DNA from 4 places in the Streptomyces sp. NPDC087906 genome. Region 2 is predicted to be linked to each of the others. Evidence: riboswitches for the same ligand, from Rfam matches in the RefSeq annotation. Region 2 holds a riboswitch; each other region holds the start of a gene.
What was found. Region 2 has a riboswitch for cyclic di-AMP ahead of ACZ63I_RS04885 (transglycosylase family protein). Riboswitches for the same ligand answer to the same signal wherever they lie in the genome.
Positions count from the first base shown of each region.

Region 1 (7,553 bases), on a different contig from region 2:
AGGCCGACACGGAGGACGACGGCACCGAATGGCGCTATGTCGCGGTCGGCGAGTGATCAGGTGAGACTCGCCGTCGTGGGCAATCCCGGCAGCCGCCGCGTCGGCCTGTTCCAGGCCGCCGTGCGGTCGGCCGGGCTGCCCGCGGCCCGGGTGCTGGCCTGGCGCGATGTGCTGGGCGGCCGGGCGTCGTTCACGGCGGGCGAGACGGTACGGATCGAGTCGCCCGGGGAGGACCCCGAGGTGGACCGGCTGCTGCGGGGCCCGGTGGAGCCGACCCGGGTGGAGGGTTCCGCCCGGTGGTACGGCACGTTCACCGCGGCGGTCGACCGGCTCGGCCGACTGGCGGACGCGGCGGGCGCCCGGCTGCTGGACGACCCCGCCGAGCTGGCCGTCCTCTTCGACAAGCGGCTGTGCCACGGCGTGCTCGACCGGGCGGGCGTGGCCGTACCGTCCTCACCGACCTCGGGCCCCGATGCTGCCCCCGTGTCCTGCTGGGACGACGTACGGGCGCTGCTGGCCGGCGCCGGGCTGCGGCGCGCTTTCGTCAAACTCGCCCACGGCTCTTCGGCGTCCGGGGTGCTCGCCGTCGAGACGGCGGGCGGCGGGCGGGTGCGCGCCACCACCTCCGTCGAAGTCGACGGAGCGGGCCGGCTCCACAACTCGCTGCGGGTGCGCACCTATACGAGCGAGCGCGAGGTCGCCGCCATCGTCGACACGCTCGCGCCCGACGGTCTGCACATCGAGCGGTGGCTGCCCAAGGCCGCGCAGGGCGGCAGGTCGGCGGATCTGCGGGTGGTGGTCGTGGCCGGCCGCGCCACCCACGCCGTCGTCAGGACCAGCTCCTCGCCGATGACCAATCTGCATCTCGGCGGCGCCCGCGGCGACCTCGCCGCGGCGCGGGCCGCCGCCGACGCCGCGGGCGGTGACGGCTGGGCGGGCGCGCTGGCTCTCTGCGAGCGGGCGGCGGCCAGCTTCCCGGGCACGCACTGCGTGGGCGTCGATCTGCTGCCGGTCACCGGCTGGCGCCGGTTCGCCGTCGGCGAGGTCAACGCCTTCGGTGATCTGCTGCCCCGGCTCACCGGGCTGCCGGGCAGCGGGGCCGAAGGGCTCGACACGTACGCGGCGCAGCTCGCCGCCCTGCCGGGGAGCGCCCGTGCGTACGTCTGACGGCTCCCCCGGCTCCCCCGAGTCCCCCGAGTCCCCCGAGTCCCCCGAGTCCCCCGACATGAACGAGGTCGTCGGGCGGGACGATCTGCTGTTCGTCACACTCGACACCCTGCGCTACGACGTCGCCGCCGCGAGCGCCGCCGCAGGGCGCACCCCGAATCTCACCCGCCGTCTGCCGGGCGGCCGGTGGGAGCGCAGACACGCGCCCGGCAGCTTCACCTATGCCTCGCACCAGGCGATGTTCGCCGGCTTCCTGCCCACCCCGGCGAGCCAGGGCCCGCATCCGCGGCTGTTCGCCGCGCGGTTCGGCGGCAGCGAGTCGACCGCCGAGCGCACCTTCGTCCATGACACCCCCGACCTGGTCTCCGGCCTCGCGGCGGCCGGCTACCGCACGGTGTGCGTCGGCGGGGTCGGCTTCTTCAACCGGCAGGGCCCGCTCGGCTCCGTACTGCCCGGACTGTTCCAGGAGAGCCACTGGGAGCCGGAGTTCGGTGTCGCCTCACCGGTCTCCTTCGAGGCGCAGATCGACCGCGCCGAGGAGGTCATCGGCCAACTGCCGCACGAGCAGCGGCTGTTCCTCTTCGTCAATGTGTCGGCGCTGCACCAGCCCAACTGGTTCCATCTGCCCGGCGCCGACCGCGGAGCGGGCGATTCGCTCGCCACCCACACGGCTGCCCTGGAGTACGTCGACCGCCATATAGGCCGGCTGTTCAGCGCCATGAGCAGCAGGCGCCGCTGCTTCGCCGTCGTCTGCTCCGACCACGGCACCGCCTACGGCGACGACGGCTGGAGCGGCCACCGGCTGGGCCACGAGGTCGTCTGGACCGTGCCGTACGCCCACTTCTTCCTGAACCCAGGTGAGCCCCGATGAGCACCCCACGTCCGTACGAGAGTTACGTGTACGCGTATCCGCACAAGACGGCGTACCGCGAGCTGCCCGACCTGCCGCCGCTGCGTGAACTGTGGGCGGGGGAACGCACCGAGGCGCTCTCCCTCTATCTGCACATCCCGTTCTGCGAGGTGCGGTGCGGCTTCTGCAACCTGTTCACCCGGGTCGGCGCGCCCGACGAGCTGACGACGCGCTATCTGGACGCCCTCGACCGGCAGGCCACGGCCGTGCGCGACGCGCTGGGCGACACCCGGCCCGTACGGTTCGCGGCCGCGGCCTTCGGCGGCGGCACCCCCACCTTCCTCACCGCGGCCGAACTGGACCGGCTGTGCGACATCGCGGAGAAGCGGACCGGCGTCGATCTGCGCTCCGTCCCGCTGTCCGTGGAGACCTCCCCCGCCACCGCGACCGCCGACCGGCTGGCGGTGCTCGCCGACCGGGGCGCGACGCGGCTCAGCATCGGGGTGCAGAGTTTTGTGGACGCTGAGGCCAGGGCGGCGGTCCGCCCGCAGCGCAGGGCCGAGGTGGAAGCGGCCCTCGGCCGGATACGCGACGCTGGCGTGCCCGTGCTCAACATCGACCTGATCTACGGCATCGAGGGGCAGACGGCGGCGACCTGGCGCAGCTCGCTGGACGCGGCGCTGGCCTGGCGCCCCGAGGAGCTGTATCTCTACCCGCTCTACGTGCGGCCCCGCACCGGCCTGGCCCGCCGCGAGACCGCCGCACACGCACGGGACGACGAGGCGGCCCACGACAATGCCGCAATCCGGGACGACGAGGCGGCGTGGGACGCGCAGCGGCTGCGGCTCTACCGGCAGGGCCGCGACCATCTGCTGGAACAGGGCTACGAGCAGGTGTCCATGCGGATGTTCCGCAGGTCCGGCTCGCCCGTCGCCGCCGCCGACGACTACGCCTGCCAGAGCGACGGCATGATCGGCCTCGGCTGCGGCGCCCGCTCGTACACCTCCCGGCTGCACTACTCCTTCGACTACGCCGTCGACATGCCGAAGATCCGGAACATCATCGACGACTACACGGCGACCGAGGACTTCTCCCGCGCCCGGATCGGCTTCGCGCTCGCCCCGGACGGGGACGAGGCCCGGCGCCGCCATCTGCTCCAGTCGGTCCTCCAGGCGCAGGGCATGGAGATCGCTGAGTACCGGGCGCGGTTCGGCAGCGCGCCCGACGAGGACTTCCCCGCCGAGCTGCGGTTCGCGGCCGAGCGGGGCTGGCTCGACGCGGCTGCGGACGCCGGACTGCTGCGGCTCTCGCCCGAAGGTCTCGCGCACTCCGACGCGCTGGGTCCGCTGCTGTTCTCCCCCGCCGTGCGCGCGCGTATGGCCGCCTACGAGACGAAGTGAGCGGCGCGATGGACCTGACGATCCTCTACCGGGGCCCGCTGGCCTCCTGCGACTACGACTGCCCGTACTGCCCGTTCGCCAAGCGGCGCGACAGCCGCGAGCAACTGCGCGCCGACCGCGCGGCGCTGGAGCGGTTCGCCGGCTGGGCCGCCGCGCAGACCGAGGACCGGCTGTCGCTGCTGTTCACCCCGTGGGGCGAGGCTCTGGTCCGCTCCTGGTACCGCAGGACGCTCGCCGAGCTGTCCCGGCTGCCGCACGTCCGGCGGGTCGCCGTCCAGACCAATCTCAGCGCGCGCGCCGACTGGCTGGACGACGCCGACCCGGACACGCTGGCCCTGTGGTGCACGTACCACCCGGGGCAGACGCCGTACGACCGCTTCCTCGCCAAGTGCGAGGAGCTGACGGCGCGGGGCGTCCGGTTCAGTGTGGGGGTGGTGGGTCTGCCGGACCATCTGGCGCACGCCCGCCGGCTGCGCGCGGCGCTGCCCGCCCAGGTCTATCTGTGGATCAACGCGGCCGAGGGGCACACCTACACCGACGAGGAGGCGGCCCGCTGGACGGACCTCGACCCGCTGTTCCCGTACAGCCGCCGGCCGCACAGGTCGGCGGGGCTGCCCTGCCGCACGGGCGAGTCGGTGATCTCCGTGGACGGTGCCGGTACGGTACGGCGCTGCCACTTCGTCCCGGCCGAGCTGGGCAATCTGTACGACGGTTCGTACCGCGCGGCGCTGCGCCCCCGCGCCTGCCCGCTCGCGGTGTGCGACTGCCACATCGGCTATGTGCATCTGGAGACACTGCCGCTGTACGACGTGTTCGCCGGCGGCGTGCTGGAGCGGATCCCCGCGGCGATCGGCCGGCCCGGCTCTCCCCCGGGCGCGCTCTCAGTGGTCCAGCGGGAGCAGGTCGGGCCGCTTCGCGGCGACATGGTCCCCTGACGACTCGCCGCGCAGCCGCCTGCCGATCCAGGGCACCAGATGTTCCCTGGCCCAGTTGATGTCGTCGCGCCGCACCTCGAAGGCGCCGCGTGGCGCCTGCGGCGGCCAGAGCTGGTCCGGGTCGGCCGGTATGTCGAGGCCGAGCACCTGCGCGGCGCGCAGCGCGACCCGGGTGTGGCCCTCGGGGGACAGATGCAGCCGGTCGGCGTCCCAGGCGCGCCTGTCCTGCACGGACCTGAGCGACCAGAGGTCGAGGACGGGGCAGTCGTAGCGGTCGGCGATGGCCCGTACATGGGCGGTGTAGGTGGCGATCTTGCCGCGCAGATGGCGCAGGACGGGCACGCCCCGGGTGTCGAACCCGGTGGTGATCATGACGGTGGGCACCGCGCCCGCGAGGTCGGCCACGGCGCGTTCGAGCCGTTCGGCGACATCGTCGGGGTCGGTGCCGGGCCGGATGATGTCGTTGCCGCCGGCACAGAACGTCACGAGATCCGGGGCGAGTTGTTTCGCGCGCGGAATCTGTTCGGCGACGATCTGGTCGAGGAGTCTGCCCCGTACGGCGAGATTGGCGTACCGGAAATCGCCGTGCGCCGTGTCCACGGGTGCGTGGCACACCGGCAATTGGTCGGCGAGCAGGATCGCGAGCCGGTCCGCCCAGCCGATGTACCGGCCGTCGGGCCCCGGATCTCCTACACCTTCGGTGAAACTGTCACCGATCGCCGTGTACGACCCGATGACGTCATGTCTTCTTGATCTCGAATCGTTTGCCACGTCTCCATATGCTCCTCTTACGGATGTGACCTACGCGACCGTAAGGAGGGGTTGACGGGTGGTGAGAAACGCCACCGGTCAAGTTCTGCAAAAGCCGGAATAGCCGCCGCCCGCGGTGAAGCGGACGGCGGCGCTATTCCGGTGGCGCGGCTCAGACGGTGACGCCGTGCTCGCGGAGGTAGGCCAGCGGGTCGATGTCCGAGCCGTAGTCGGGGCCGGTCCTGATCTCGAAGTGCAGGTGCGGACCTGTCACATTGCCGGTCGCGCCGGAGACGCCGATCTGCTGCCCTTCGGTGACGGTCTGCCCTGCGGAGACCGTGAGGGCGGACAGGTGGCCGTACTGCGAGTAGTCGCCGTCGCTGTGCCGGATGACGACCTGGTTGCCGTACGAGCCGCCCCAGCCCGCCGTGACGACGGTACCGGCGGCGACGGCCTTGACCGTGGTGCCGGTGGGCACCACGAAGTCGGTGCCGGTGTGGTAGCCGCTGGACCACATGGCGCCGTTCTGGTGGTACGGCGTACCGATGGGCGCGCCGTCGACCGGCAGGGTGTAGCCGCCGTCGGTCTGCTTCGTGGCGGCAGCGGGGGTCGCGGTGGTGGCGGTGGCCGCGGTGGTCTTCGCCGAGGCGCTCGGGGCCGCGGGGGCCGCCGCCGCCGGTGCCTTCGCGCCGATGGTCAGCTTCGTACCGGGCCTGATCAGGGACGGGTCGGAGCCGATGACCGAGCGGTTGTCGTCGTACAGCTTGTGCCAGCCACCGCTCACCTGCTCCCTGGCCGCGATCTTGGACAGATAGTCCCCGGGGACCACGGAGTACGTCGTGGCCGCCTTCGCCGGAGCGGCCTTCACCGATGCGGCCTTGGCTGACGCGGCCTTCGCCGAAGCGGCCTTCACCGGTGCGGCGGTGGGTGCGGCGTGCTCGGCCGCGTGGGCGCCGGTGGCGCCGATGAACGGCATCGCGAGCGCGGCACCGCCGGCACCTGCGGCGGCGAATCCGCGGGCGAGTGAACGGGACTTGGGACGGCGGTGCTTACCCTTTCCGGGCATGGCGAATTTCCTCTCCTGCGCCTGCGAGGTGAGCTGTCGGGTTAGGGCCGGAGCTGCCCTGCCGCGCTTGTCGCGCGACTTCACCCCAAGCCGTCCGGACATCCGGAATCGGCGTTCTACCTGGGTCCCCCGCTCCTGCCACACGTGGGTGGATGGGAATTCCGGGTGGCGGCAGGATTCGGCGTTCCGCCCGGATTGACGGTGACGGTAAGCGAGCGGGGTCGGCGGTAACAAGCCGTTCGGTGAATTCGCCGGCGGGTGCTCGGGCACCACCTCGGAGCGACGGTCACCCTGCGTGGATTCCGGATCTTCGAATTCCCCCGGACCATGGAATTCCATTTCTGTTCTCCGCCACGGACCGTCACCGATATGATCCTGCTCACCAGCCGGACACCCATTTCCCCCACATCCGGGGCGCGTTGGGTCAATATGCTCAATACGGACAGCCGGTACGGGCAGGTCACGTCATAACCGATGCCATAAAGTCGGAAGCCGACATCGCCGTCCCTGGGGGCGGCGCCAGATCTGGAGGAGCTTCCGTGACACAGCAGCTACCACCCGTCCCGTCGACAGAGCCCGAGCTGACCGGAGTACGCAATTTCCGCGACGTCGGCGGGCTGCCGACGACGGACGGACGGTGGGTGCGGCACGGCAAGCTGTTCCGCAGCGGCCATCTCGCGTCGGCCGCCCCCGCCGACGCCGCGTTCCTGGCCTCGCTCGGGCTGCGCACGGTCTTCGACTTCCGCAACTCCGCCGACCTCAAGCTGGACGGCCCCGACATCGACCTGCCCGGCGTGCGGAACGTGAACATCCCGCTCAGCGACCCGGCCGACGGCGCGCAGTTCTGGCGGATGGTCCGGCAGGGCGATCTCGACCAGCTCAAGGCGATCCTCTCGGAGGACAGGGCGGCCGAGCGGATGACCGGCTCGTACCGGTCGATGCCCGTCGACCGCGCCCCCGAGCTGAGCCGTGTCCTGCACGCCCTGGCCGACGACGACCTGCCCGCGCTGCTGCACTGCGCGGCGGGCAAGGACAGGGCCGGGGTGACGATGGCAGTGACCCTGCTGGCCCTCGGGGTCGGCAGGGACGCGATCGAGGAGGACTACCTCAAGTCCAACGACCCGCGCAGGCGGTATCTGGTGCACCGCGACGACACCTCGCCCACCGGGCGCTCCGCCGAGGTGATGGAGCTGCTCAGTCCGCTGTTCGAGGCCCGCGCCGCGTATCTGGCCGCCGCCTTCGAGACCATCGACACCACCTGGGGTTCCACGGAGCGCTATCTGGCCGAGGGCCTGTCGCTGGCACCCGGGACCGTCGAGCGGCTGCGCGCCCATCTCCTGACCGACGGCGAGGCCTGAGGCAGCGGTACCTGAGGCAGCGGCGCC
Region 1 is NZ_JBVJLC010000003.1:75,115-82,667, forward strand. It holds gene ACZ63I_RS09900 (STM4015 family protein) at 1-56, shown strand, start outside; gene ACZ63I_RS09905 (STM4014 family protein) at 37-1,167, shown strand; gene ACZ63I_RS09910 (STM4013/SEN3800 family hydrolase) at 1,226-2,038, shown strand; gene ACZ63I_RS09915 (STM4012 family radical SAM protein) at 2,035-3,417, shown strand; gene ACZ63I_RS09920 (STM4011 family radical SAM protein) at 3,426-4,352, shown strand; gene ACZ63I_RS09925 (SGNH/GDSL hydrolase family protein) at 4,299-5,123, opposite strand; gene ACZ63I_RS09930 (M23 family metallopeptidase) at 5,275-6,168, opposite strand; cyclic di-AMP (ydaO/yuaA leader) riboswitch at 6,172-6,329, opposite strand; gene ACZ63I_RS09935 (tyrosine-protein phosphatase) at 6,708-7,526, shown strand.
Region 1: it holds a riboswitch for cyclic di-AMP, as region 2 does, so the genes downstream of both, ACZ63I_RS09930 (M23 family metallopeptidase) here and ACZ63I_RS04885 (transglycosylase family protein) in region 2, are expected to answer to the same signal.

Region 2 (7,553 bases):
CGACATCCGCCTCGGTGGGCTCGGTGCGGTCGGTCTGCGGAGGGGGCTTGTCCATGCCTGCCTAGGGTGTGCGCGGCGGCCCGCCCGCCGGGTTACCTGTCCGGGCGGGCGGCGTCGTCGGCGTGATCGACGTCGTCCATGAGGTTGGAGTACCAGGGGCGGTCGGCCCCGCCCTCCACCTCGTGCTGTTCCCCGACCGTGTGCGGGTCGGTCATCGTGAAACCGGTCTCCCCCGGCATCACGTAGTGCAAGTGCTCCCTGGCCAGCCGCTCGATGTACGCGTCGTCCTGGAGCCGCGCCTTCTCGTCGCGCAACTCCTCGACCTGGCGCTTCGCGTCACGCGACGTCCGCTCCTGGTCGCTGATCTCGTTGCGCTGGGACACGTACTGCCGCATCGGGTACGCGAGCGCCACGACGAGCGTGCACACGACCAGGGCCAGGAAGGCCGCCCGGCCGGTGAGCCGGGAGCGGCGCGCCTGCCGGCGGCTCTGCGAGCGGTAGACCCGGGCGGCGGTCTGCTCGCCGAGCACCCGCAGCCTGGTCGCGGTGGAGAACCGGTCCCGGCTCCCGCTCATCGCTCGCCTCCCGTGTCACGTACGTACGTCCCCGGACACGGTACGGGACCGGGGCCGGGGACGTACGTACGACGGGCGGGCAAGAGCGGGACCGCCGTGCCGCCTGTCCTACTCGGCGGAGCGGAAGCGCGGGAACGCGCTGCGGCCCGCGTAGACGCCCGCGTCGTCGAGGATCTCCTCGATGCGCAGGAGCTGGTTGTACTTGGCGACGCGCTCCGAGCGGGCCGGTGCGCCGGTCTTGATCTGGCCGCAGTTCACGGCGACGGCGAGGTCGGCGATCGTGACGTCCTCGGTCTCGCCCGAGCGGTGCGACATCATGCACTTGAAGCCGTTGCGCTGCGCCAGCTCGACCGCGTCCAGCGTCTCGGTCAGCGAACCGATCTGGTTGACCTTGACGAGCAGCGCGTTGGCCGAGCCCTCCTCGATACCGCGGGCGAGGCGCTCCGGGTTGGTGACGAAGAGGTCGTCGCCGACGATCTGGACCTTGGAGCCCAGCTTGTCGGTGAGGACCTTCCAGCCGGCCCAGTCGTCCTCGAACAGCGGGTCCTCGATGGAGACGAGCGGGTACGAGGCGACCAGCTCCTCGTAGTACTCGGTCATCTCGGCGGCCGAGCGGGACTCGCCCTCGAAGTTGTACTTGCCCTCGCTGTAGAACTCGGAGGCGGCGACGTCGAGCGCGAGCGCGATGTCGCGTCCTGCGACATAGCCGGCTTCCTTGATCGCTTCGAGGATGAGGTCGAGCGCGGCGCGGTTGGAGTCCAGGCTCGGCGCGAAGCCGCCCTCGTCACCGAGGCCGGTCGCCAGGCCCTTGTCCTTCAGGACGCGCTTGAGGGTGTGGTAGACCTCGGCGCCCCAGCGCAGCGCCTCGGAGAAGGACTCGGCGCCGATCGGGGCGATCATGAACTCCTGGATGTCCACGTTCGAGTCGGCGTGCGACCCGCCGTTCAGGATGTTCATCATCGGGACGGGCAGCAGGTGCGCGTTCGGGCCGCCGAGGTAGCGGAACAGCGGCAGGTCGGACGCCTCGGATGCGGCGTGCGCCACGGCGAGGGAGACACCCAGGATGGCGTTGGCGCCGAGCGACGACTTGTCGGGGGTGGCGTCCAGGTCCAGCATCGCCTGGTCGATCAGCCGCTGCTCGGTGGCGTCGTAGCCGACCAGCTCCGGGCCGATCTGCTCGATGACGGCGAGGACGGCCTTCTCGACGCCCTTGCCCTGGTAACGGTTCTGGTCACCGTCGCGGAGCTCAAGGGCCTCGAACGCACCGGTGGAGGCACCGGAGGGGACAGCAGCACGGCCTGTGCTGCCGTCGTCGAGGCCGACCTCGACCTCGACCGTGGGGTTGCCTCGGGAGTCAAGGATTTCCCGGGCTACGACGACGTCGATGGACGGCACGAGCATCTCCTTCTGGGATGTGACGCTTGGAGCGCAGGGCCCGTTGGCCTTGCGGCAAGAGCCTAACCGGCGGCGGGGCGTGGGCCGGCCTGTGCCCGCACGCTGGGACGAAATGAGGACCGAATACCCGGCAGGCCGGACAATTCCGGCGGCCGCCTCACCGGGACCCCGCGCCGGGCCCCGCGCCGGGCCCCGCACCCGGCACCCGGGACCCGTACAAGGAACCCCGGCCCGGCACGCACGGGGGAAGCGCGCCGGACCGGGGTGGTCGGTGAGGACCGGTCGGGTCAGCTCAGGTGGAGCTGCTGGCCCGGGTAGATCACATCGGCGTCCTTGACGATGTCCTTGTTCAGGTCGAAGACCTTCTTCCAGCCGCCCTTGACGTGATGGGCGGTGGCGATCTTCGAAAGGGTGTCGCCGCCCTTGACCTTGTACTCGCCGTCACCCTTCTTGATCGTGGTGGGACGGCTCTGGCCGCGCGAAGCGGGCTGCGCGTCGCTGCGGCTCGACTCCTGCTTCGCGGAGGGCTGCGACTGCGACTGCTGCCGCTTGGGCTGGGACTGCTGCTGGGGAGCCTGCTCCTGCGGCTGGGCGGCGTCCGAACTGCTGGAAGCGCCGGACAGGTTGACGCCGCAGCTCGGCCACGCGCCCTTGCCCTGGCTGGCCAGGACCTTCTCGGCGACGGCTATCTGCTGCGACTTGGAGGCCTGGTCGGCGCTGGAGGCGTAGGCGGTGCCGCCGTACGCGGCCCAGGTGGACGACGAGAACTGCAGACCGCCGTAGTACCCGTTGCCGGTGTTGATCGACCAGTTGCCGCCGGACTCGCACGAGGCGACCTGGTCCCACTCCGAGGTGGAGGCGGCCGAAGCGGACGTGGCACCGAGCAGCGGCACCGCGATGGCGGCACCGGTCACTCCGGCGAGCGTCGCGTAGCGGACGGCCTTGGACGGGCGGCGGTGCTTGGCATTGCTGGAACGCAGCATGGAGCATCTCCTCACCGACGCCTGCGGGGTGAGCTGTCGGGTTCGGGCCAAGTGAGTTGCCCGGCCACCTGCCGCGTCGCGGCATGTGGCTACACCCCGAGCCGGTCGGCGGCCGTCTCTCGACGGCCGGGTCCGGCGCCTACCTTGGGTCCCCCGCTCCTGCCTACGGCGCTTTACGCGACGACTGTTCCCGGCGTCCGGCGGCAGGATTCGGCGTGCCGGTCGACGGGGCCCGCGGTGCGAGCGAGTCAGACGTAAACACAGCCCGCCCCGGATGTTCAAAGAAGAGCATCACGGATAAATCGCCCGTACCGGTCCGCGGCACCGTTGTGTTTTCGCAGGTGGGAGCGGAAAGGGACGAACCCGGCGGGCAGAGCACACCAATTACGGCAAAGAGACCCTTGTCTCACTTGCACAGAAGTGGACATAGGGTCTCTAACTGCCCTCGTTCCAGGCGTTACTGAGCGAGATCCGCACTGGCCAGCGCCGCGTCCGCCGCGTAGATCTGCTGCCAGCCGCCCGGCAGTGTCAGCGCGTCGGCGATCAGCGTCGGGGTGGCGTCCACGGGGGCGGCGTACTGGTCGACGGAGATGCCGTCGCCCTTCGCGTCATGTACCGGTTCGTCAGCTCGCGAGGCGTGACGGCCGGTTTCCCGCTTATCGACCGAATTGCCCCGCTGTGTGGTCTCGGGGGCCGCGGCGCCGCGGTGCTTGGACGTCTTGGCGGGGGTCCCGGACGGCTTGCCGGACGGGGTCGTGGAGGCGTCAGGGGCGGGTGTGGTCGCCGAAGGGGATCCGGAGGGGGTCGTGGCGGACGCCGAAGGGTCGGGCGTGTCCGTGGCCTTCGGGGACGCGCTGCCGCTGTCGCCGACGCCGAGCACTCCGTCGATCACACCGCCGACCACGCCGCCGACCGTGCCGCCGCCGTTGTCGTTGCTCACACCGGTCGGCGCTTCGTCCTCGGCCGCCGGGTCGGACCCGGCGCCGGGGTCGACGTCCGGCGTGGCGGCGCTCTTCGTGAGACCGGAGACCGCGGCGCAACTCGTCCACGCCTGCGGGCCCTGCGCGTCGAGGACCTTCTCGGCCACCTGGATCTGCTGGGCGCGGCTGGCGAGGTCGGGCCGGCTGGCGTACTGGTCGCCCCCGAAGGAGTTCCAGGTCTCCTGCGACATCTGCAACCCGCCGTAGTAGCCGTTGCCGAGGTCCGCGCTCCACGTGCCGCCGCTCTCGCACTCGGCGACGTGGTCCCAGGTCGTGGCGTCTGCGGCGGAGGCGCCGGCAGCGCCGAGCAGCGGGATCGCGATCGCCGATCCGGTCACCCCTGCGGCGACGATCAGTGCGGGAGCCTGCCGAGGGCGGCGATGACGGCCGTTCGCGGACATGCGGTTGCCTTCCGTGTGACGGGAAATACGACTACACCGTGTGGCGGGTGGAGTTGTCGGTGAACGTAGCGGTACTCGAACGCCTGTCACAAGTCGATGCAGCGGAGATCACGTGAAAGTCACGGACTTGACGGTCCGTCAGCGGGACAGAGGTGTGAACTGCACCGGAAGCGTGCGCAATCCACGCATGATGAGCCCCCCACGCCACCGCAAATCGGAAGGATCCTCCGCAAGGCGCACATCGGGCAGCCGGGTCAGAAGTGTGGCAAGTGCGGTCCGCCCCTCCAGCCGGGCGAGGGGCGCACCGAGGCAGTAGTGGATTCCGTGCCCGTATCCGAGGTGTTGATTGTCACTCCGCGCGAGATCCAGCCGGTCGGGGTCGGCGAAGCGCGCGGGGTCGCGGTCGGCGGCGGCGAGGACGACGAGGACGGGGTCGCCGGTGGCGATGCCCACCCCGCCGACGGTCAGCGGTTCGGTGGCGTAGCGCCAGGTGGCGAGTTCCACCGGCCCGTCGTAGCGCAGGAGTTCCTCCACGCCCGTGGCGAGCAGCGCGGTGTCGCCCGCCGCGAGCGCTTCCTGGAGCCCGGTCCGCTGGCCGGGGTTGCGCAGCAGCGCGTACGTGCCGTTGCCGATCAGATTCACCGTCGTCTCGAACCCGGCGAACAGGATGATGAAGGCCATCGCCGCCGCTTCGTTCTCGGTGAGGTGCTCCCCGTGGTCGCCGGCCCGGATCAGGCCCGAGATCAGGTCGTCGCCGGGCTCCCGGCGCTTGCGGTGGATCAGTTCGGCGAGATAGCCGCGCATCTTCTTCACCGAGCGCGCGACGCCGCCGCGCGGGCCGCCGCCGTGCCGGATCATCATGCCGGCCCAGTCCCTGAAGTCGTCCTGGTCCTCGGCCGGTACGCCGAGCAGGTCGCAGATCGCGTAGATGGGGAGCGGGAAGGCGAAGTCGTGGATGAGGTCGGCCGAGCCCTTCGCCGCGAAGCCGTCGATCAGTTGGTCCGTCAACTGCTGCACGCGCGGCGCGAATTCGGCGACCCGGCGCGGGGTGAACGCCTTGGAGACGAGCCGGCGCAGCCGGGTGTGGTCGGGCGGGTCGATGTTCAGCAGATGCGTCATCAGATCCGCGTTGCGCTCGCCGGGGATCCCGGTCCTGCCCTTGGCGTGGGCGCTCCCCGCGTGGTGCACGGGGTTCTTCGACAGCCACGCGTCGGCGAGCGCCTGCTTGGCGTCCCCGTACCGCGTCACCAGCCACGCGTCGACCCCGCTCGGGAGCGTGGTCCTGTGCACCGGCGCGTGCTCGCGGAGCCAGGCGTACGCCGGGTAGGGGTCGGTGGCGAACTCCCAGGTGAAGAGCGCGGGCGCGGGGCCCGCCGGGGGCGCCGCCGGGCAGGTGGCCGGGGGCGTGGTCGCTGGGGTGGCCGGGTGTGTGGCCGGGGAGGACTGGTCGGGCATCCCCCGACCCTAACGACCCGCTCGCCCGGCCGGTCAGGCGTGGTCCGCCCCGCCGTGTCCCTCGGCCGCGCGGATCGTGTCCCTATATACACGCGCAGCAGCACGCAGCTCGGTCTCCGGGTCGACGCCCGCCTCGTCCGCCCGTACCGCCAGGGCCAGCAGCTCGTACCCGACGCCCGCACCCGGCGGCGGTACGACGTCCAGCCCTGCCGTGCGCACCCGCCCGGCGAGCTTCGCCGCGAGCGCGAGGCCCGGCTGGCCGAGCGGTACGCCGTCGGTGACGGAGTCGCGCTGCTTCTCGATCGCCTTCGTCCGCAGCCAGTGCGCCTTGACGTCGGCCGGGGTCGCCGCGGTCTCGTCGCCGAAGACATGGGGATGGCGGTGGATCAGCTTCTCCACGAGGGTGGCGGCGACATCGTCGATGGAGAACCGCGTGGTCTTCTCAGCGCGCTCGTCGTCGCGCTCGTCCCCGGTCTCGTCCCCGGTCTCGTCCCCGGTCTCGTCCCCGGTCTCGTCCTCTTCATCGGTCTCGGCGGGCAGGCCGTCCTCGGCGATGCGGGCGTGGAAGACGACCTGGAGCAGTACGTCGCCCAGCTCCTCGCGCAGCTCGTCGGCGTCGCCGTCCTCGATGGCCTCGACCAGTTCGTACATCTCCTCGATGCCGTACTTGGCCAGCCCCCGGTTGGTCTGGATCGACGACCACGGGCATTCGCGCCTGATCCGGTCCATCACCTGGACGAGATCGAGGAGCCGGGCGCCCGGCAGGTCGTAGGAGCCGGGGAGCAGTTCCAGGTCGGGCATCTGGACCCGGCCCGAGCCCGCGAGCCTGGCGAGGCCGTCGGTGAGCGGCCCGCGGCTGTCCAGCGAGGAGATCACCACGACCGTACGGCCGCCGGCGCAGTCGGCGACCAGCTCGTCGGCGCCGGGGGTGCCCTCTTCGACCCGGACGCCGGCTTCCCGTAGATACGGGAGCTGTGGGTCGGCCGGGTCGGCGCACAGCACGCGGTCGGCGGCGTGCAGCGTCTGCCAGGCCGGCCAGGACAGCAGTCCGGGTGCGACGCGGTGGCTGGCGGTCAGCAGGACGATACGGCCGGCCGGGTCCTGCGGCGGCGCTGCGGGAGCTTCTTGGGTCACCTGTCGAACCTACCGCCGGCCTGCGGTCAGGCGTCGCTCGGCTCCTGCTGCGGGGCTTCCTTGGTGACCTGCTTGATCCACGGTGTCGTGGACCGGCCCAGCGAGATCTTCGTGTTGTCCCACGTGCCGTAGCGCGGGTTGACGTCGACATGCATCGACTTCGACGTCTTCGCCAGCAGGGCGAGCACCTTCTGCTGGCCCTCCGGGGTCGTGGTGTCGCCGCCGACGGCCGTGGCGACCTTGGCGAGCAGGACGTCGCGGCGTACCGCGTCGTCGATCTGGTCGGGGGTGAGCGCGCCCTGCTGCAGCAGCACGGACTCGAACGCCTTCGCGCCGCCGGACTGCGCCTCCGCCTGCTGCCTGGCGGTCTGGATCTCCCGGCGCGAGGCGCTGACGCCCTCGTCGCTCGCGGCCCGCAGCAGGATCCGGTCGAAGATCATGCCGTTGAGCTTGTTCTGGTTGAGCTGCCCCGAGTTCTTGATCAGCTCGGCGGACTGCGGCGACGCCTCCTGCGCCTTGCGCACCGCGGCGACCTGGGCCTGGAGCGTGGACACCTCGATCCGCTTGCCGCCGACGACCGCCGCAGCTCCCGGGTGGGAGTCGCTGCCGCACGCGGTGAGCAGCGGGGCC
Region 2 is NZ_JBVJLC010000001.1:1,100,330-1,107,882, reverse strand. It holds gene ACZ63I_RS04900 (DUF501 domain-containing protein) at 1-55, opposite strand, end outside; gene ACZ63I_RS04895 (FtsB family cell division protein) at 93-575, opposite strand; gene eno (phosphopyruvate hydratase) at 684-1,970, opposite strand; gene ACZ63I_RS04885 (transglycosylase family protein) at 2,258-2,953, opposite strand; cyclic di-AMP (ydaO/yuaA leader) riboswitch at 2,957-3,134, opposite strand; gene ACZ63I_RS04880 (transglycosylase family protein) at 3,411-4,334, opposite strand; gene ACZ63I_RS04875 (cytochrome P450 family protein) at 4,473-5,789, opposite strand; gene ACZ63I_RS04870 (nucleoside triphosphate pyrophosphohydrolase) at 5,823-6,923, opposite strand; gene ACZ63I_RS04865 (SurA N-terminal domain-containing protein) at 6,950-7,553, opposite strand, start outside.

Region 3 (7,553 bases), on a different contig from region 2:
GCTTCCTCGAAAGCGGAATCGCCAGTGCGGCCGCCGCCCTCGCCTGGACGGAGCGGCTGCGGATCGGGGTCGGGCTGCTCCCCGTGCCGCTGCGGAACGTGGCGCTGACGGCGATGGAGGCGGCGACGCTCCACCGGCTCTTCCCCGAGCGCGTCCTGCTGGGCGTCGGCCATGGCGTCCAGGACTGGATGGCGCAGGTCGGCGCGCGTGTCGAGTCGCCCGTAACACTGCTGCGCGAGCACCTAGAGGCGCTGCGCGCGCTGCTGCGGAGCGAGTCCGTGACGACGGACGGCCGCTATGTGAAGCTCGACGGCGTCGCCCTCGACTGGCCGCCGCCTGCGGCGCCCGGCATCTACGCGGGAGCGACAGGACCGCGCTCCCTCCGGCTGACCGGGGAGGCCGCCGACGGCACGATCCTCACCGGCGGTACGACACCGGACGGGGTGCGCCGGGCCCGCGCCCTGATCGACGAGGGCCGCGCGGCGGCGGGGCGCACAGGACCGCATCCGGTGGTGGTGTACCTCCTCACGGCGACCGGTCCCGACGCGGCGGAGCGGCTGCGCCGGGAACTGGCGCGGGAGGACCTCGCGCAGACCCCGGAGGCGGGAGTCGCGGGCGACGCGGACGCCGTCGCGAAGGCCGTGGCGCGCTTGGTGGACGCGGGGGCGGACACGGTGGTGCTCCAGCCGACGGCCGACGAACCGGACCCGGAGGGCTTCGTCCGCTTCGCGGCCACCGACGTCCGGCCCCTGGTGGGTGCTTGACCGGTGAAGGGGCGGTGCCTCAGCTCGCGAATGTCGTGCCCTGGGTGAAGTAGAGCTTCCAGCCCTCTTCGGTGTTCTTCCACAGGGAACTGCGATGGACGTCCCGGCCTCGTACGGTGAGGTCGAAGGTGAGGTGCACGAGATCGGGGCCGAGCTGCGCCGCCGTCATCCCCGACACCGTGCCGGGCGGTGTCGACGCGCCCCACGCCCGGAGTTCGGCGATGTACGTCTCGCGCGTGTACGCCGTGCCGGACGAGCCGAACGAGGTGAAGTCGTCGTGGAGCAGCTCGCCGAGGCGCGCGGGCGACGCGTACACGGCGGGGTCGAGAAACCGCAGCTCGCCCTCGACGGCGGCGGAGACGGCAGGCGTGGGATCCGAGATGGCCATTCCCCCATCCTCTCCGACGAGGCCGCCGGACGCGTTCGGCCGCGGGCTGTGTCCGGCGGGCCTGTCGTGTCCCGCCGGCCGGCCGTCAGCGGTGCAGCAGCCGCGCCGTCTCCGCCCAGAGGCGGTCGGCCTCGTGTGCGTCGAGGGCGTAGGACGCCACACCGCTCCTGCCGTCGCCGGGCGCGGTGACGGTAGCGGCTTCGGCGCAGTCCTCGAAGTAGCGGCCACTCACGCCTTCGACCAGGGGTGAGGCGGCGAGCAGGACCGTGGTGGCCGCTCCCTGCTGCGGGGTCTTCCAGCCCGGGGGGACGTCCAGGCGCCGGCCCTGGTCGTCCACGGCGCCGACGAACCGGAGCTGGCCTTCGTCCAGATGGCGCTGGAGGTTGGTCATGATGCCCCCGGGGTGGAGCGCGTTGGCCGTGATGCCGTCGGACGCCCACCGCTTGGACAGCGCTACGGCGAAGAGGATGGTCGCCGTCTTCGACTGGCCGTACGCGGACCACGCCTCGTAGGGCCGGGCGGTGAAGTGGATGTCCTCGAAGACGACCGGGGACATCAGATGGGCGGACGAGCTGACGGCGACCACCCGGGCGCCACCGGCGGCGGCGAGCGCGTCGTGCAGTCCGAGGGTCAGGGCCGCGTGGCCCAGATGGTTGACGGCGAACTGCGTCTCCCAGCCCTCGGCGGTCGTGCTGCGCTCGGGCAGGGCCATGGTCCCGGCGTTGTTGACCAGGATGTGCAGGGGTCCCGTCCAGTCCTCGGCGAACGCGTCGACGGTGGTGAGGTCGGCCAGGTCGAGATGGGCGACCCGGGTGTCGCGTCCGGTCGCGGTGCGGATGTCGGCCGCGGCACGCTCGCCGGCGGCGGTGTCCCGTACCGCCAGGGTGACGTCGGCGCCGGCGCCGGCCAGCGTACGGGCGGTCTCCAGGCCGATACCGGAGGCGGCGCCGGTGACGACGGCGCGCCGGCCGGTCAGGTCGACACCGTCGATGACCTCGGCAGCGGTGGAGGTGCCGGTGAAGGGGGTGGTGGTGACCGGGGTGGTGGTTCGGGGCATGGCTGTACTCCGTGGGTCGGTGTGCGGGGCCTGGAGGCCGGGGTTCGGAGGCCGGGGCCCGGAGGTGTCGGGGCGGCGGCTGTCAGCCGGCGGCGCGGCAGATCAGCCGGACGGCACGTCTGATCCGGTCGCGGAACTCGGCGCGGGTGGCCGAGGTCTGCTTCCAGGTGAGGGCCGCGGAGAAGATGACGTCCATGACGTCGTCGGCGGTCAGCTCGTCGGTGAGCAGGCCGGGCGGGGCCAGTGCCCCGACCCGGTCGCTGATCGTCGCCCGCGCCTGCTCCTGGTGGTCGTGGAACATCGAGCCGAGCTGCGGTCCGCTGTTCTCCAGCAGCTCACCGAGGTCTCTGGCCACCTGGGTCTCGACGTACTGGCCCATCAGGGCGTCCAGCGCCGCCACCGTGCGGTCCTCGAAGCTCGCCGACGGGTCGTCGAAGCTCGCCTCCATGCCCTGCTGGGCACGTTCCAGTACCCCGCGCATCGTGGCGCGGTACAGCTCCTCCTTGTTCGAGAAGTGCAGGTAGAGGCCGGGCCGGGACACGCCCGCCGCTTTGGCGACCGCTTCCATGGACGTCTTCTGGAATCCGTACCTGCCGAACACGCCGAGGGCTGCCGCCAGCACGGCGGCGCGCTTCGGGTCGTCGGACTTCTGCTCAGGACTACTCACACCTGACACATTAGACAGCCGTACGAACTTTGTCTAACGCGTCAGCTTGAGCGCTTCCCGTGCTCCCCCCGCTCCCCGCGTCCCCAGCGGGAGGCTTCCTGGGCGGCGGACCGCACCCGGCCCCGCAGGCCCGCCGGCAGCTTCCCCATGGCCGTACGGACGAGGCGGCGTATCCCGGGACGGGTCGCCGCGGACGCCACGAAGTGCCGCAGCCAGAGCTGGCGGCCCGGCTGACCGGCGGTCAGTTGGAGCTGGGAGTGCGGCCCGAACCAGTTGGGGACGAGGATGCGGCCGCCGATGCGCCGCACCGGGAGATGGGGCCGGTCGTCGCTGGCGACTCTGGCCCGCCGACCGAGGCCCAGCACCTGGTAGTTGAGCCACACATGGTGGCGACCGCTCGCCAGCGGGTTGCCGCCGGCGAGCGAGTGCGGGTCGAGCAGGGTCTCGCCCGTGATCACCACTTCGTGCCGTCCCGCGCCGAGCGGCCGCAGTTCCGGGGTCAGTTCGCTGTCGGGATACCACCAGTGGCCGTCGGAGGTGTTCTGTACGAGCAGCTCGCCCGTGGCATAGGAGAAAGGATCGGTCACCTCGAAGTCCTCCGCGCCTTCGATGCCCGCCAGCAGTTCGGGATCGAGGAACATCTTTCCGTCGCGCTGCACGAGAACCAACGGCTCACCATTCGGCCGGACATGACGGACCGTGGTGCGCACCACGAGTTTGTCCTGCCGCCAGAAAGGCTTCTCCATGTCGAGCCGCGGTCTGATTCCGCCGGTGCGCCGGGCGAGTTCGACAAGGGATTCCAGCCGGCCCTCCTCCAGCAGGGTGGCCCGCAGTCCTCCGACGGCCGGCATTCCCTCTCTGACCCCCGGTGGGAAACATTCAAGCGCCATCCGCCGAACGACATCGAAATACGTGCGCAGTTGAGTCCCGGTCCGTTGCAGAACGCGCGGCTCGGTCACCGGTCGGAGTAATTCCACCCGATAGGAGCGCCGTAGCAGTCTGTCGCGCAACTCCCCCGGTTCGGTGCCCTCCTTGATGGCGTCGACAACGTGCCGCAGATGGCGGTAATACGTGTCGGCCGTCGTGGCGCCGCTGCTGCTGTTGCCGCCGTCCGCCCGGCGGACCCAGCGGTAGGTCGGATAGTCGCCGAGAATGGAGACGGTTCGCGCGCGGGTGTACGCGCGCGCCATGAAGAGCTGGTCTTCGAGCCGGACGCGCCCTTCGGGGAATGTGATGCCGTGATCCAGCAGAAAGGATCTTCGGAACATCTTGTGCGGCGTCAAACTCTCGATCAGCGGCGCGTCCTTGACCGTGCAGCGCTCGACGGTCCGCTTGAACACGTTGCTCGGTCCCGTCATCGTGCCGTACATCTTGCCGAGCACGATGTCCGAGTCGTTCCGCTCCCCCAGTCTGACCAGGCGTTCCAGCGACTCCGGGGCGAGTTCGTCGTCCTGGTCCACGAACTGCACGTACTTGCCGCGGGCCAGTCGCACGCCGACGTTGCGGGGTTTGCCGGGCCAGCCGGAGTTCTCCTGATGGTGGACGCGCACATGCGGGTGGCGGGCGGCGAGCCGGTGCAGCCGATCGGCCGAATCGTCCGTCGACCCGTCGTTCACGTAGAGAATCTCGTAGGCGTCGGATCCGAGGCTCTGGCCGGTCAGTGATGCGGCGCAGCGGTCCAGATGCTCTCCGGCGTTGTAAACCGGAATCACTATGCTCACTTTCAGCATTCGGGCTCCCTCGTCAACAGCGGCGGTCACCGAGTGAGATTCATCCACACCCTAGAAGGTTGTACGTAAATATGACTTCGACACGACGGATGCCGTTTCCCCGCCGTTCATTCGGCCGAGCCGGCACGTCGGGTCTGCGCCGGGCCCGGAGGGCGTGGCGGATGGCGACTTGACGCCTGTTCAGAAACGGCCCGACGGGCTATCGTCCGCAGGGATCGCACTCTGCGCATCGTTGCCGATGCGTCCCACCGCGGGCAGGAGTCACGCCCCGCTCCGAGACCCGGAGGCCCGGCGATGCTCTTCTGGACCCTCGCCCTGCTGCTCACCCTGATCGCCTTCGGCAGCATCGGCTACGCGATGGCCGGGCTCGGCCGGGGCAGCGGACGCACCGGTGCGCGCCGTGTCGGCGCCTGCGTGACGCGCCGCATCCCCAGCATGCCGAACGGACCCACCCCCGCCGGACGTGTGCGTCGTCCGGCCGGAGTGGGCCCGTCGGGTGGGTGAAGGTCCGGTCAGTAGGGACCGTTCACGTTGTCGATCGAGCCGTAGGTGGCAGCCGCGTAGTTGCACGCGGCGGTGATGTTGGCCACCGGGTCGTAGCTGTCCATGGACGTGCCGTCCACGTGGTACGCCTGGAACGTCGGGTCGATGACCTGCAGCAGCCCCTTGGACGGCGTGCCCGCGGCGGCGTTCGAGTCCCAGTTGTTGATGGCCGCCGGGTTGCCGGACGACTCCCGCATGATGTTGCGGTAGATGCCGTCGTAGCTGCCCGGGATGCCGTGGGCGGCCATGATGTCCAGCGACTCCTTGATCCAGCCGTCCAGGTCGTTGGTGTACGACTTCGCCGCCGTCTCGATCGGGGTGGTGCTCGTACCGCCCTGGGCGCTCTTGCCGGACGCCGAGGGGGCGGCGGCGGCCGCGGCCGGCTTGGCCTCGGCCTTCGGAGCGGCCTTGACGGCGGTCCTGCTCGCGCTCTTGGCGGCGGTCGTCGCGGCCGGCTTCGACGCGGCCTTGCCGCCCAGGGTCAGCTTGAGACCGGGGTGGATCAGCGACGGGTTGTCGCCGACGGCCTGCCGGTTGTCCTGGTAGAGCTTCTTCCAGCCACCGCTCAGCGAGTGGCTGCGGGCGATCTTGGCGAGCGAGTCGCCGTGGACCACGGAGTACGTCCTCGAAGCGGCCTTCTTGGCGGCCACGACGGACGCGGGCGCCGACTTCACTGCCGATGCGACGGCCGAGCTGTGTACGGACGGCGCCGCTGTGGCGGTGGTGGCGGCCACCAGCGGAATGGTGAGCGCCGCACCACCCGTACCGAATGCGATAAGGCGTCGGGTGAGCCGGCCGGTACGGGGACGACGGTGCTTCCTGGGCATGACTAATTCCTCTCCGTCGCCTACGAGGTGAGCTGTCGGGTTCGGACTGGAGATGTCCGGCCGCACCTGAATGCGACTTCACCCCTAGCCGGTCCTGGATGAGGACCGGCGGCTTACCTTGGTTCCCCCGCTCCTGCCGTAAGTGAGTGGGATTGGGTTTTCCGGACGGCGGCAGGATTAGGCGGTCCACCCGGAGTGACGTGAACGTAAGCGACAACAGTCGGCCGGAACAAGTCCCGCATTACAGAAACATCTCGAATCAGGAATGCGAAGGAGCGGCAATCCCGTTACCCGCAGGACGTTCGAGAACTCAACTTTCCTTCTGTGCGAGGGAAATGGCAGCGGACCGCTCTCCCGACCGACATGTCCTTACGTGACACACATCACGGAGATATGGCGCAACCGCGCGCTTCAACGAGGAACGGGGGGCGACAAGTTGCTTTTTCGGTGGCTATACGGACGTGACGGTTAATACCGTCAAATCGCCCATATGGGCGGTGTTCGTGCGGTCGCCGGTGAGGCAAGTGCCGTTGCCGCGCGGGGGTATCCTTCCTGACGGCCGTCCCAGCCCGCCAAGCCCACTGACAGCTCTGGACGGGCCGTTTCGAGGAGCAAGACGCGTGAACGAGAACGACGCACTGATCGCCTTCGTCCGGGCCCGGCTGGACGAGGAGGAGCAGATCGCGCGGGGCGGTGGCGGCGACACGTGGCGCTGCCCGCCGGAGCGGCCGGGCGAGGTCCACAGCACGACGGGCCCGATCGCCTTCAGCATGAAGGACTACGGCTACGACCGGCACATCGCCCACCAGGACCCGGCGCAGACCCTCCGCCGCATCGAGACCACCCGGGTGCTCCTCGGTGAGTACGCCGAGGTCGCCGAGTTGGACGTGGACCGCCCCGCCCGCGATTTCCCCTCCGGGCGCGCGGTCGGCCTGGGGTTCGTCGTCCGGCAGATCGCGGCCGAGCACGCGGGACACGCCGACTACCGGGTGAAGTGGCTCCCCCGGTTCGCGGGTTGAGCTGACGGACGGCCGGGACCGCCGCTCGCGGCCCTGCCGCGTGACCGTGATTTCCGCAGTCGTGCGTTGAACGAAACGCATCGCTGGGCCGTACACCAGTCTGCGGCCCCGACCCTCTGTGCCTGGTCCGCGATGTCACCACCGGGCCTCGCGCGGAAGGAACTTGGGTTGTCGCCCTTCATGAAGTCTCGTCAACTGCCGGACACGGACAAGACCGGCGAGAAGGGGAACCCCGGCCCCGACGGCCCTGTCGACGGCTCCCCCGACACACCAGGCGCCGACACACCAGGCGCCGGCACTCCCGGGGCCGGGGCTTCCGGCACCTGGCGGGAGAGGCGCCCCGGCGTCGCCCGAGCTGCGGCGCTGGTGCTCACCGGGCTCGCCGCCGTGCTCGTCCTCCTCGCGCTGCTGCTGCCGAACAACCTCACGGATCCCACCGTCTCCGCCTTCCTCCGGATCCCGGTGGAGGGCTTGGTCGGCGCGGCCGTACTGCCGTTCCTGCCGCAGCGGGCGCGGCGGGTGGTGGCGATCGCCGCCGGGGTGGCCCTCGGTCTTGTG
Region 3 is NZ_JBVJLC010000002.1:372,941-380,493, forward strand. It holds gene ACZ63I_RS06985 (LLM class flavin-dependent oxidoreductase) at 1-764, shown strand, start outside; gene ACZ63I_RS06990 (nuclear transport factor 2 family protein) at 784-1,152, opposite strand; gene ACZ63I_RS06995 (SDR family NAD(P)-dependent oxidoreductase) at 1,238-2,209, opposite strand; gene ACZ63I_RS07000 (TetR/AcrR family transcriptional regulator) at 2,292-2,876, opposite strand; gene ACZ63I_RS07005 (glycosyltransferase family 2 protein) at 2,918-4,606, opposite strand; gene ACZ63I_RS07010 (hypothetical protein) at 4,901-5,110, shown strand; gene ACZ63I_RS07015 (LysM peptidoglycan-binding domain-containing protein) at 5,119-5,976, opposite strand; cyclic di-AMP (ydaO/yuaA leader) riboswitch at 5,979-6,145, opposite strand; gene ACZ63I_RS07020 (DUF6221 family protein) at 6,597-6,995, shown strand; gene ACZ63I_RS07025 (LTA synthase family protein) at 7,176-7,553, shown strand, end outside.
Region 3: it holds a riboswitch for cyclic di-AMP, as region 2 does, so the genes downstream of both, ACZ63I_RS07015 (LysM peptidoglycan-binding domain-containing protein) here and ACZ63I_RS04885 (transglycosylase family protein) in region 2, are expected to answer to the same signal.

Region 4 (7,553 bases), on a different contig from region 2:
ACTCGGGCAGCGGCGCGGTGTCGAGACCGAGCGGCACGGGATCCTGCCAGAGCGGCTGGGCGGCCATCAGCGGTTGGTCGCGGTCGCGGCGGCGGCCGTCGTGGCCTCCGAGAGCGACTGGGCGAAGACGAGCGACTGCCGGACGGCGTCGGGCCCGTCGCCCGCCTCGCTGACCCGCAGGCTCAGGTCGTCGGCGGTGGAGCTGCCGGTGTAGCCGTGGTCGGCCTCGCAGTTGGGGTCGCCGCAGGCGGCGGGCTCCAGGTCGATCCGGGAGACGGCGCCCCACCCTATGGTCAGCACGACCTCGCGGGGCAGCGACCCCGGGGTGTACGACTCGGGGTTGGCGACGACCCTGCTGACCACGACGGACGAGATCCGGTCGAGCCTGACCGATTCGGTCGACGTCGTGGCGTACGGCGTGGGCGAGCTGCTGTCGGCGGCCTGCTCGTCGGTGTGGCTCACCACGAACCGGTGGGCGGTCAGGACGAGCACGGTCACATGGCGGCGCACCTCGTTGGAGTCGAAGGTGGTCTCCTGATGCACCAGATACGACTCGACGGGCTCCCCGCCGACAGCGGCCTCCACCGCTTCGGCCACCAGAGCCGGGTAGTAGCCGCTGCGCTCGATCGCCGTGCGCAGCCCCTGGGTCGTCGTACCGGTCTTCGCCATAGGTCACATCCTACGGTGGCCCCATGGCTGCGGGAGACGCCGCGTCGGCTGTCGAAGAAGCCGCGTCCTGGCCTCTCGCACGCGGGGTGTCAGTAGCTGGGGAGGCTGCGGGGGCCGAGATCGTCCCGGGCCGGCGGGGGTGCGAGACGTACGTGCGCGTCGAGCACGGACAGCCCGTGGGTGGCGACGACGACGGGTTCGAGCGCGACGGAGACGATCTCGGGATGGTCGTCGACCAGCAGCGAGAGCCGCAGCAGCAGTTCCTCCAGGGCCGCCGTGTCGACGGGGGCAGCGCCGCGCCAGCCGAAGAGGAGCGGCGCCGCCCTGATGGACCTGATGAGTTCGGCGACGTCGCGGTCGGTGGCGGGCACCAGCCGGTGCGCGACATCCCCGAGCAGTTCGGAGGCGGCCCCGGCGAGACCGAAGGAGAGCACGGCACCCGCCGCCGGGTCGAACGTCGCGCGTACGACGGTGTCGAGGCCGCGCGGCGCCATGGCCTGGACGACGGGCCGCAGCTCGGCGGGGCTGCCGAGGGCCTCGGTCAGCTCCTGGTAGGCGAGCCGCAGCCGCTTCGCGTCGCCGAGTTCCAGCCGTACGCCGCCGAGGTCGGCGCGGTGCCGCAGCCCCGGCGCCGTGGTCTTGAGGGCGACGGGATAGCCGAGGGCGTCGGCCGCTTCGACGGCGGTGTCGGGGTCGGGCGCCGCCAGCGTCGGCCGGACGGCGATGCCGTAGTGGCCGAGCAGCGCACGCGAGTCGGCCGCCGACAGGGCGATCCCCCGGGTGTCGGGGGCGGCGCCGAGCAGCCGGGTGATGAGGGCCGCGGCCTCGCCCTCGGCGATGTTCTCGTACTCCGGGACCCGCCCGACGGCTGCGGCCTCCCGCCGCCACTGCGCGTACTTGACGGCTTCGCCGAGCGCCCGTACGGCCCGCTCGGCGGCGGGGTAGGCGGGGATCCGCCGGCCGGCGGCGGTGGAGTCCGCCGCTCCCAGGGCCTCGGCCAGGCCCTCGATCTCCACATGGACCACGGCCACCGGTTTGGCGGGGGCGTCGGGGGCCGCTTCCCTCAGGGCGGCCGCCAGGGCGGGGCCGTCGGCGGGATGGGCGGTGCCGTCGTCGGCGACGACGCCGGGGATCGCCGTCACCACGACCGCGTCGCAGGCCGGGTCGACGACGGCCGTGGCCAGCGCGGCGCTGAAGACCTCGGGGGTCGCCGCCGTCGTCAGGTCCAGCGGCGGCAGCGGGCGCAGCCCGGCGGCGAGGCAGGCGTCGTAGGTGAGCAGGCCGAGCGATTCGGAGTTGCCGAGGATGGCGACGCGCGGCCCGGCGGGCAGCGGCTGGCCCGCGAGGAGCAGTCCCGCGTCGACCATCTCGGTGACGGTGTCGACGCGGATGACGCCGGCCTGCCGCATCAGGGCCGAGACCGTGCCCTCCGGGATGCGGCTGACCGGGACGGCGTGGCCGGGCGGCTCGCTGCCGCTGTGCCGGGCGCCCTTGACGACGACGACCGGTTTCGTGGCGGCCATCCGCCGGGCGAGCCGGGTGAACTTGCGCGGGTTGCCGAGCGATTCGAGGTACATGAGGACGACGTCGGTCTCCGGGTCCTCGTACCAGTACTGCAGGAACTCGTTGCCCGAGACGTCGGCGCGGTTGCCCGCCGAGACGAACGACGACAGACCGGCGCCGCGCCGGTGCAGACCGGAGAGCAGGGCGATGCCGATGGCGCCCGACTGGGTGAAGAGTCCGATACGGCCGCGGTGCGGCGACTGCGGTGTGAGGGAGGCGTTCAGCCGTACGTCGTCGGCGGTGTTGATGATCCCGAAGGCGTTGGGGCCGATGAGCCGCATCCCGTACGAGCGGGCCTGCCGCAGCAGGGCGCGCTGGCGCTCCCTGCCCCGGTCGCCGCTCTCGGCGTATCCGGCGGAGAGCACGACCACGCCCCGTACGCCGTGGGCGCCGCAGTCGGCGACGGCTTCCGGCACCCGGTCGGCGGGTACGGCGATGACGGCCAGGTCGACGGGGCCCTCGACGGCGGCGACCGAGCGCAGGGCGGGTACGCCGTCCAGCTCGCCCGCGTCGTCGGCGAAGGCGCTGTTGACCGCGTACGTACGACCCGTGTAGCCCGAGCCGAGGAGGTTGCGCAGGACGGTGCGGCCGACGCCGCCCGGTGTGCGGCTGGTGCCGACGACGGCCACGGATCCGGGGGCGAGCAGCCGCTGCACCGAGCGGGCCTCGGCCCGCTGCTCGCGACCGCGCTGGACGGCCAGCGACTCCGCGGTGGGTTCGAGGTCGAGGGTGAGGCGTACGGCGCCGTCCTCGAAGCTGCGCTTCTGGGTGAATCCGGCGTCCCGGAACACCTTGATCATCTTGTTGTTGGCGGGCAGCACCTCGGCGGCGAAGCGCCGGATACCGCGCTCGCGCGCGACGGCCGCGATGTGTTCGAGCAGCGCGGAGGCGACGCCGCGCCCCTGGTGGGCGTCCTGCACGAGGAAGGCGACCTCCGCCTCGTCGGCGGGCGCGGAGGCCGAGCGGCCCAGCTCGTCGATCCGGTCGTAGCGGACGGTCGCGATGAAGTCGCCGCCCACGGTGACGGCGAGTCCGACCCGGTCGACGTAGTCGTGGTGGGTGAACCGGTGCACGTCCTTGTCGGAGAGCCGGGGGTACGGCGCGAAGAAGCGGTAGTACTTGGACTCGTCGGAGACCTGCTCGTAGAAGCTCACCAGCCGTTCGGCGTCGTCGGCGGTGATGGGTCTGATCCGTGCGGTGCCTCCGTCGCGCAGCACCACGTCTGCTTCCCAGTGATCGGGGTACGCGTGATCCGACGGCGTCATAAGCCCAGCCTATGGCCTGGACCGCGGCGTACGCAGCGGTCGCGGCCGGTGGCGGGGCGGGGCACCCTGGGGCGGCAGAACCGTTTCGGCTGCACATGAGAGACTGGTCTAGACAACCTCTTGAGACTTGAAGGGCAACACCATGGCTGAGCGCCGCGTCAACGTCGGCTGGGCCGAGGGCCTGCACGCCCGCCCCGCATCCATCTTCGTCCGCGCCGCCACGGCCTCCGGCGTCCCCGTCACGATCGCGAAGGAAGGCGGCAGCCCGGTCAACGCCGCGTCCATGCTCGCCGTGCTGGGACTCGGTGCGCAGGGCGGCGAGGAGGTCGTGCTCGCATCCGACGCCGACGGCGCCGAGGCGGCGCTCGACCGGCTGTCGAAGCTGGTGGCCGAGGGGCTGGACGAGCTTCCCGAGACGGTCTGACCCGCTCGGCACGTCCGAAGCGTCCGTAGGAGAGCGGCGGGGGGGCCCCCGCCGGGGGGGGGGCCCCCCCCGCCCGGGGGGCGGCGGGCCGGCGGGGCGGCGCCCCCGCGCCCCGCGGCGCCCCCGGCGCGGCGGCGGCGGCACGCGGGGGGGGGGCGGGGGGGGGGGCCCCCCCCCCCCCCCCGCCCCCCCCCCCCCCCCCCCCCCCCCGGGGCGGGGGGGGGGGGGGGGCCCCCCCGGGGGGGGGCCCCCCCCCCCGCTTCCGTGTCCGCGTGCGCCCGCGTGTCGCCGCCGCCGCCGTCAGACGTGCACGCCGTGCTCGCGCAGATACGCCAGCGGGTCGACGTCCGTGCCGTACTCCTGGCTCGTCCTGGCCTCGAAGTGCAGATGCGGCCCGGTGGTGTTGCCGGTCGCTCCTGAGCGGGCGATCCGCTCCCCCGGCATGACGGACTGGCCGACCGAGACCTGGATCGAGGAGAGATGGCCGTACTGCGTGTACATGCCGTCGCGCATCCTGATCACCACGTTGTTGCCGTACGCGCCGCCCCAGCCCGCCTCCACGACGGTGCCGGCGCCGACGGCGACCACCTCGGTGCCGGTGGCGGCGTGGAAGTCGATGCCGGTGTGGCTGCCGGACGACCACAGCGCCCCGCCGCTCTCGTAGCCGGTGCTCACGTACGCGTGCGCGACCGGCGTCCGGAAGGCGTTCAGCCGCTTGCGCGCGGCGGCGCGTGCGGCGCGCTGCCTGGCCTCGCGCACCTCTTGGGCGCGCGCCTCCGCCTTCCGCTTCGCCTCGGCCTTGGCCGCGGCGACCCGCTTCGCCTGCTCGGCCGCCGCCCGCTGGGCCGTCGCCTGGGCGGCGATCGTGTCGCTGATGGAGTCGCCGATGACGATGGCCTGGGTGGTGGTGCTGCCCTGTCCTGCGGCCGGGCCCTCGGGCTCGGCGGCGAGCGCCTGGGAGGACAGTGCTCCGACGACTCCGCCGACGGTGAGCGTCGCGACGCCCGCCACGCTCAGGCTCCTGCGGGTGGGACGTCTGCGGGCACGGTGCTTCCCGGTGGGACGGGTGAACGCCATGGAGTGGCTGGTCCTTTCCTTCCTTCTCGCCTACCGGGTTAGCTGACGGGTTCGGAGCAGGAAGGTCTCCTACGGGCACCTCCGCGCGGTCGGCGAAGGCATCCGATTCACCCCAGGGACGTGGGTCCCCGGCTCCCCAGGCTCGCGCCTGACGGGGACTCGGCGATGGCTGCCCGATGCCGCGGTCGCGGCTGGTGACTGGCGGACAGCCCGACCGACGCTAAGCGGGCGGACTTCGCATCGCCAAAACCGCGCGGGCATTTGTAGCGCACACCACAGGGCAGAGCGGGCAAAAGGGAGAACCCCGGCCACCCGCACCGGGGTTCTCCCTTTCCATCGCTCGGCGTGCGGAGCGATCAGCCCGCGACGACCGTCACATCGCCGATACCGAGAGCCGTGACCGGCTCCTTGATCTGCGCGGCGTCACCGACGAGCACCGTGACGAGCCGGTCGACCGGGAACGCGTTCACGGCCGCCGCCGTCGCCTCGACCGTGCCCGTCTCGGCCAGCCGCGCGTACAACTGCGCCTGGAAGTCGTCCGGGAGGTGCTGCTCGACCTGGTCGGCCAGCGTCCCGGCGACGGACGCGGCCGTCTCGTACTTCAGCGGGGCGACCCCGACCAGGTTCTGCACGGCGACATCCCGCTCGGCCTCGGTGAGGCCGTCGGCGGCGAGGGTGCGCAGCACCGTCCAGAGGTCGTCCAGCGCCGGGCCCGTGGACTCCGTGTCCACCGAACCGCTGATGGCGAGCATCGCGGCGCCCGTACCGTCGGCGGCCGAGCGCAGCACCTGGCCGAACGCCCGTACGCCGTACGTGTAGCCCTTCTCCTCGCGCAGCACCCGGTCGAGCCGGGAGGTCAGCGTGCCGCCCAGGCAGTACGTGCCGAGCACCTGGGCCGGCCAGACGCGGTCGTGCCGGTCGGCGCCGATGCGGCCGATCAGCAACTGCGTCTGCACGGCGCCCGGACGGTCCACGATCACGACGCGGCCCGTGTCGTCGGCGCTGATCGGCGGAACCGGGCGCGGCTCGGCCGTGTTGCCGGTCCAGTCGCCGAGGCTGTCGGCGAGCACCTGGTCCAGATCGACGCCGGTGAGGTCCCCCACGACCACGGCGGTGGCCGTGGCCGGGCGGACGTACGCGTCGTAGAAGGCGCGCACGGCCGCCGCGTCGATCCGTTCGACCGTCTCCTCGGTGCCCTGGCGCGGCCGGGACATCCGCAGGGAGGCGGGGAACAGCTCCCTGGAGAGCTGCTTGGCGGCGCGGCGGCCCGGGTTGGCCGTCTCGTGCGGGATCTCGTCGAGGCGGTTGCGGACCAGCCGCTCGATCTCGCTGTCCGCGAAGGCGGGGGCGCGCAGCGCCTCGGCGACCAGGCCGAGCGCCTTGGGCAGCCGGGAGACCGGCACTTCGAGGGAGACCCGGACGCCGGGGTGGTCGGCGTGCGCGTCGAGCGTGGCGCCGCAGCGCTCCAGCTCGGCGGCGAACTCCTCGGCCGAGTGCTTGTCGGTGCCCTCGGACAGGGCGCGCGCCATGATCGTGGCGATGCCGTCGAGCCCTTCAGGCTCGGCGTCGAGCGGCGCGTCGAGGCAGATCTCGACGGCCACCACCTGCTGTCCCGGGCGGTGGCAGCGCAGCACCGTCAGACCGTTGGCCAGGGCGCCGCGTTCGGGCGCGGGGAAGGCCCAGGGCCTGGCTTCGCCGGCCGTCGGCCGCGGGTGGAACTCCATGGTCGCGGCAGCCTCGGTCACTTGTCCGCCCCTTCGTGCTCGGTCTCTTCGGTGGCCGCTTCGCCGGCGGACTCTTCGGCGGACTCTTCGGCGGCGAGGGGTTCGTACACCAGCACCGCCCTGTTGTCGGGGCGCAGTCGCGCCGCCGCGACGGCCTTCACCTCGGCCGCCGTGATGTCCAGGACCCGGGTCACCGCGGTCAGGGCGAGCTGCGGGTCGCCGAACAGCACGGCGTACCTGCACAGTTCGTCGGCGCGCCCGGCGACCGTACCGAGCCGGTCCAGCCATTCGCGCTCCAACTGCGCCTGCGCGCGCTCCATCTCCTCGTCGGTCGGGCCCTCTTCGGCGAGGCGGGCCAGCTCCTCGTCGACGGCGGACTCGATCTGCGGGATCTCCACACCGCCGGACGTCTTGACGTCCAGCCAGCCGAGCGACGGCGCGCCGGCCAGGCGCAGCAGGCCGAAGCCGGCGGCGACGGCCGTACGGTCCCTGCGGACCAGGCGGTTGTGCAGCCGGGACGACTCGCCGCCGCCGAGGACGGTGAGCGCCAGGTCGGCGGCGTCGCACTCGCGCGTGCCGTCCTGCGGCAGCCGGTACGCGGCCATCAGCGCACGGGCCGGCACCTCTTCCTGGATCTCCTCGCGCAACTGCTCGCCGATGATGTCGGGGAGCGTGCCGTCGCGGGGCGGCTTCTTGCCGTCGTGCGAGGGGATCGAGCCGAAGTACTTCTCGACCCAGGCGAGCGTCTGCTCCGGGTCGATGTCGCCGACGACCGACAGCACCGCGTTGTTGGGCGCGTAGTTCGTACGGAAGAACGCACGCGCGTCGTCG
Region 4 is NZ_JBVJLC010000003.1:828,953-836,505, forward strand. It holds gene ACZ63I_RS13090 (alkaline phosphatase family protein) at 1-67, opposite strand, end outside; gene ACZ63I_RS13095 (DUF5998 family protein) at 67-669, opposite strand; gene ACZ63I_RS13100 (bifunctional acetate--CoA ligase family protein/GNAT family N-acetyltransferase) at 759-3,497, opposite strand; gene ACZ63I_RS13105 (HPr family phosphocarrier protein) at 3,640-3,921, shown strand; gene ACZ63I_RS13110 (M23 family metallopeptidase) at 4,222-4,998, opposite strand; cyclic di-AMP (ydaO/yuaA leader) riboswitch at 5,012-5,173, opposite strand; gene ACZ63I_RS13115 (M16 family metallopeptidase) at 5,355-6,722, opposite strand; gene ACZ63I_RS13120 (M16 family metallopeptidase) at 6,740-7,553, opposite strand, start outside.
Region 4: it holds a riboswitch for cyclic di-AMP, as region 2 does, so the genes downstream of both, ACZ63I_RS13110 (M23 family metallopeptidase) here and ACZ63I_RS04885 (transglycosylase family protein) in region 2, are expected to answer to the same signal.